2 regions of the Clostridium neuense genome follow, and region 2 is predicted to be linked to the other one. Evidence: riboswitches for the same ligand, from Rfam matches in the RefSeq annotation. Region 2 holds a riboswitch; the other holds the start of a gene.

Region 1 (3,220 bases), on a different contig from region 2:
GGAATTAAATGAGGAAGACAGATGGGAAGTTCAAAAGAATGGAAAATACTTTATTACAAGAAACAATTCAGCCTTAGTTGCGTTTGTTGTTGGAAGTGGAGTTATTGCTAAAAATGGGTTTAAAATAATAGGAGCTCATACAGATTCCCCTACCTTTAGAATAAAGCCAAATCCTGAAATTGTTTCAGAAGGAGCGTATTTAAAGTTAAATACAGAAGTGTATGGAGGACCTATCCTAAATACTTGGCTTGATAGACCTTTAGCTTTAGCTGGGAGAGTGGCTTTAAAGGGAAAGACTGCTTTATGTCCTAAGATTAAACTCATAAACATTAATAGACCTATACTTATAATACCTAACCTGGCAATACATATGAATAGAAATATAAACAAGGGTATAGAGTTAAATAAGCAGGTTGATATGCTTCCTGTGCTTGGTCTTATTAATGATAATTTTGAAAAAGATAACTATCTTGTTAAACTCCTTGCCAGTGAATTGAATGTTGATCAGGAGGAGATAATTGACTTCGATCTTGTACTTTATGAATATGGTAAGGGTTGTATAATGGGAGCGAATAATGAATTTGTTTCCAGCAGCAGATTAGATGATTTAGAAATGGTTCATGCGGGAGTAAGTGCTTTAGTAAAGTCAAACGTATCGGAAATGACTAATGTTCTTGTGTGCTTTGATAATGAAGAGGTAGGAAGTTCTACTAAGCAAGGAGCTGATTCGCAGTTTTTATCTGATATACTTGAAAGAATTGTTATATCTTTTGGAGGCGATAGAGAGGATTTCTTTAGAGCGCTTAGCAGATCTTTTATTATATCATCAGATGCGGCACATGCTGTTCATCCAAATAAGGGTGAAAAAGCAGACCCAACTAATAGACCACATATAAATGAAGGACCTGTAATTAAAATAAATGCAAATCAAAAGTACACATCCGAGAGTAACTCTATAGCAGTGTATACTCAAATATGTAAAAGTGCTGGAATTCCATTTCAGAAATTTGTAAATAGATCAGATGAAACAGGAGGATCCACAATTGGACCTATAAGTTCAACTCATTTGGCTTTAAGGTCGGTTGATATAGGCACACCATTACTTGCAATGCATTCTGTAAGGGAATTATGCGGTGTTAAGGATCATTTATATGTTGAAAAATCCTTCGAAGAATTTTATAATATTTAAAAATAAGTTGTATATTTATGAGTATTATGCTACAATAAAAAAAATTGATATTAGTGAAACTACTAATGTAGAGGCGCTTTAAGTTAAGAGTAGCTGTTTTAGCTGGCAGGCAATTATAAGCAGTGAAAGGAACTTTTAGCCGAAGATGAATAAGCTGGCAGGTTATTTATCTGGCTTTATGCACAATATGTATAAGGCTGTCGCTTAGTTTTTAAGTGGAGAGCTACAAGGTTCACAAAGTTGTTTATTATACGGCAGAGTTGAACTTTGCCGTATTATTTTATATACTTTTGCATAATTATAACAATAAATATTTTTTTATGCATAAATTGATTAAAGAGGTGTGAAGATTGAAATTATTTGGAAGCATGTCAGTAAGAGATAATGAATTATATATAGGTGGTGTAAGCTCAAGTAATCTTGCTAAAGAATATGGAACTCCACTTTATGTTATAGACGAAGAACTTTTGAGAAGTAATTGCAAAAGTTATCGTAAAAGCTTTGGTGAGAATAATACGGTTGCTTATGCAGGAAAGGCATTTTTACCTGTTGCAATGTGTCAAATTATAAATGAGGAAGGGCTTAACCTAGATGTAGTTTCTGGTGGAGAATTGTATACGGCCTATAAAGCAAAATTCCCCATGGAAAAAATATTTTTTCACGGAAATAATAAAACAATAGATGAGATTAAAATGGGAGTAAACCTTGGAGTAGGAAGATTCGTTGTTGATAATTTTTACGAAATTGAGAAGATAAATGAAATAGCTGCAGGAGAAAATATAGTTCAAAAAATATTTTTGAGAATAACTCCAGGAATAGAAGCTCATACTCATGAATATATAAAAACAGGTCAAATTGATTCAAAGTTTGGATTTACACTTTCTAATGGAGATGCTCTTGAAGCTGTAAGAGAGGCTATTAAATTTAAGAATATTGAACTTGTAGGCCTTCATGCACATATTGGTTCTCAGATATTTGAAATAAATCCTTATTTAGAAGAAGTTGATGCAATGCTTACTTTTATAAAACAAATAAGAGAAGAAATAGGATATAATATTGAGGAACTTGATTTAGGTGGGGGCTTTGGAATTTATTATACAAAAGAAGATAAGCCAAGAACTACTGAAGAATTCTGTAAGGCTATACTTAATGAAGCGGACAAAAAAAGTGCAGAACTTGGAATTAAGCTTCCAAAGCTTATTATAGAACCAGGAAGATCAATTATAGGCAATGCTGGAACGACTTTATATACAATAGGTTCTATAAAAAATATACCTAATATAAGAAAATATATATCTGTAGACGGCGGAATGACTGATAATATAAGACCTTCTCTTTATAATGCTGAATATGAATGTTCAATTGCAAATAGATTTGATGCATCAAGGGAAAAAGTAACTATATCAGGTAAGTGTTGTGAATCTGGCGATATACTGTTAACAGATGTTGAATTGCCGGAAGCTAAAAGTGGAGATTTACTTGCTGTACCAACCACAGGTGCTTATGGATATTCTATGTCTAATAATTATAATAAAATACCTAAGCCTGCAGTTGTTTTAGTTAAGAATGGTACTTCAAAATTAATATGCAAAAGAGAAAGTTACGAAGATGTCATAAGAAATGAGTTTTCAATTCTATAAAATTAATGTGGTGCTATTTTTAGATAATTAATTATAATAATTTATAGATAGACAAGTTGAAAAGTTGAAATTGCAAGTTCCAAGTTTGCCATATTAAACTGGAATTTAACCCAGAGTACAGTGAAGGATGATTTATCTTTCGCTTCTCTCAGATAAATCTTTAATTATAGCTAACGATGCTTAGCTTTGCTAAGCGAGAAAAGCAGGTAATTTAAAAAAATTGGCGCCAGCATTAAGTTTAAGACTATCTATAGTGAAACGGAAGAAAGTTAACCTTAACTGTCCTCTGTCAATTGTCAACCAATACATGTTGACATAGCCAATATGTTCAAAAATAGAATTCGGCTAATTTTAATATTCCAAGTTGTTTATCTTTAAGTGGTACACAATT
Region 2 (3,220 bases):
AATTAGAAGGCAAAACTTTTGTTAATAATGCAATACCAGGACATGAATTTGGTTAAATAATGCGAATTAACAATGCTTCGTCACATTAAAAAACTCCTATAAATCTAATGTGAAAAAATCACAAAATCCTTAGATATTTCAATAACTCGCTAAAAAAATGCTCAGACAATTGAAATATCTAAGTATTTTGTGATTTTTTCGCAAAGATTTATTAGGATTTTTTTAAATCGTTCCTTCAGCATTGCTACTTCACTTCCACAGTGGTGCAAGGAAAAAATTCCTTCGTACCTACGGAATTTCACCTGTAAACTTGTACAGTTCATCATATATAAATTCTTATATCAAAATAATATCATTTATAAGTTTTAGATTTATCTGACGAGAGGAAGATAAATCATCCTTCACTGTGAACTGTGCACTGATTAAGTTACTTCGCATTCTCTATAAATTCTCTATTACCCCTACAGTTTCAGAATCATATCATACCACGTAGCACCACCATGAACGGATTTGGATATGCCCTTATTTATATATCCAAACTTTGAATAATAGTGAATAAGCTTTTCCTTACAAGTGAGAATAACCCCCTTTTTTCCAGATTCTTTTGCATATTTTATCATGTGATTCATAAGCTGTGCTGCAATCCCCTGCCTTTGATAATCTGGTATAACATCAAGTCCAAAAATCGTCTGATAAGCTCCATCTTTAACATGAAGTGAAGAATTTTCATACAATTCATCATAAATAGTATTTTCATTCGTAACACATCCATTAATAAATCCAATAATTTTTTCATCATCTTCTGCAACAAAGAAACTATCAGGAAATGTTTTTATGCGACTTTCAAAGGATTCTCTCGAAGCTGCTTCTGCTTCTGGAAAACATATTTTCTCGATTTTTGTCACTTCATCTAAGTCATCAATTAATACTCGTCTAATTTTAATATTCATTTCTATGCGTCCCCTTCATTAAAATCATTTTTTTAATATTATCACCTTGTTTAGATAGAAATCAATAAATACTTATAGTAATTATATCATTTTATTAATAAAACCAATTAAAACTTTAAGCATGTACAAATACGCTTGACTTGACTTATTTTAAATTTCAGTGGATAATTGGTGATAAACTAAAAAGTACATAACTGAGGTAGAGGCGCGAAACTTAATAGTAATATTATGGATGTAAGCTAGATGAAATAATATGAAAGGATTTTTCGCCGAAGTAAATAGCTAATTGCTTTAATACTATTTGCTGGGCTTATGCAAAATATGTATAAGACTGTCACAAATGATTTTGTGGAGAGCTATTTTCAATGATAATATACGTTATTTCTTGTATTTGTTAAGAATATATAACTTTCGTATAAATGCCATGAATATGCTTTCATGGCATTTTTTATTTTTCAACTCTTTATATTATCTTAGTTATAGATAAATCGCTTCAAGGTGGTTTATCTTTAGTTACTTATAGAAATCTAAAACAACTTGGAGGATAATTATGAGTGAACAAAACAGTGGATTAAAGAGAAGTTTAAAGGCTAGACATTTAAATATGATAGCTTTAGGTGGTTCTATTGGTACAGGTATATTTCTTGCAATGGGTGATACTATACATCAAGCTGGTCCTGGAGGTGCACTTGCCGCTTATGGCTTAATAGGCATAATGGTATATTTTTTAATTACAAGCTTAGGTGAGATGGCAACATATATGCCAATATCAGGTTCATTTAGTACTTATGCTGATAAATTTATTGATCCAGCACTTGGCTTTTCACTTGGCTGGAACTATTGGTACAACTGGGCAATAACAATTGCTGCTGAGATGGTTGCAGGTTCTTTGATAATGAAATATTGGTTTCCACATGTACCAGGTATTTTTTGGAGTATGTTATTTTTAGTAATAATAGTAGGTTTAAATGTTTTATCTTCAAAGGCATATGGTGAATCGGAATTCTGGTTTGCTGGAATTAAAGTTGTTACTGTTATTGTATTTTTAGTAATTGGAGTTTTAATGATTTTGGGTATAATGGGTGGAAAAAGTATTGGATTTCATAACTATTTCATAGCTGGTGGTCCATTTAATGGCGGCTTTAAGTCATTATTTGCTATATTCCTAATTGCTGGTTTCTCATTTCAGGGAACAGAACTCATAGGTGTTGCTGCTGGAGAAAGTGAAAACCCTGAAAAAACTATTCCAAAAGCAATACACTCAATATTTTGGAGAATTTTAATATTTTATTTAGGCACAATAATAGTTATAGGTGCCATAATACCATTTACTACTGCTGGAGTTAAAACAAGCCCCTTCACAATGGTTTTTGAAAGAGCAGGTATAGCCGGTGCAGCTTCAATAATGAATGCAATAATATTAACCTCTGTATTATCTGCCGGTAATTCCGGTATGTACGCTTCAAGCAGAATGCTTTATTCAATGGCTAAAGAAGGTATGGCTCCTAAATTATTTTCTAAAACAAACAATAGAGGTGTCCCTATAAACGCTTTAATTTTAACTACAATAATAGCTTCTCTCTGCTTTCTAACTGGATTTTATGCTGAGAGTACTGTTTATGTTTGGCTAGTAGCAGCCTCTGGTCTCGCTGGTTTTATAGCTTGGGTAGGAATTGCTATATGTCATTATAGATTTAGGAAAGCTTTTATTTATCAAAATAAAGACTTAAATTCCTTAAAATACAAAGCTATACTGTATCCATTTGGGCCTATACTTGCATTAATAATGTGTGTAGTTATAATACTTGGTCAAGGGTATTCATGCATAACTCCTAATGGTATTGACTGGCAAGGATTAATTGCATCCTATATAGGTATTCCACTATTTTTTGCATTGTATATAGGATACAAAATAAAGCATCATACAAAAGTTATTCCTTTAGATGAGGTTGATCTGAGTTTTACAGAAGCTACTCAAGATAACTCTGAAGAAATGGAAACAAATTTGAATTTAAAAGAGTCCAGTAATATTTAATAAAAAATTGCGAAGTACGCATATTGAAGTTTGGGCATAAGCCCATATGATTTGAAAGCCACAAACTGGTCCTCTTAATAATAAATGCAAAACCTAAAAATTAGTTACATTAAAAAAGTCCTATAAATCTTAGTGGTAATTCTAAGCACGTGTTTGCTTGAAAGTATAGAAGGATAACGATCATATACGGGGTTTGGGATGTAATCCCATTATCCTTCTTTAACTTGTATTAGTC

What was found. Region 2 has a riboswitch for lysine ahead of ACJDT4_RS10070 (amino acid permease). Riboswitches for the same ligand answer to the same signal wherever they lie in the genome.
Region 1: another riboswitch for lysine. It lies ahead of lysA (diaminopimelate decarboxylase); the one in region 2 lies ahead of ACJDT4_RS10070 (amino acid permease).

Annotation. Positions count from the first base shown of each region.
Region 1 is NZ_JBJIAA010000001.1:145,382-148,601, reverse strand. Features, by position in the region: gene ACJDT4_RS00685 (M18 family aminopeptidase) at 1-1,189, shown strand, start outside; lysine riboswitch at 1,250-1,423, shown strand; gene lysA (diaminopimelate decarboxylase) at 1,540-2,829, shown strand.
Region 2 is NZ_JBJIAA010000007.1:155,416-158,635, reverse strand. Features, by position in the region: gene ACJDT4_RS10080 (M56 family metallopeptidase) at 1-56, shown strand, start outside; gene ACJDT4_RS10075 (GNAT family N-acetyltransferase) at 462-950, opposite strand; lysine riboswitch at 1,143-1,317, shown strand; gene ACJDT4_RS10070 (amino acid permease) at 1,501-2,985, shown strand.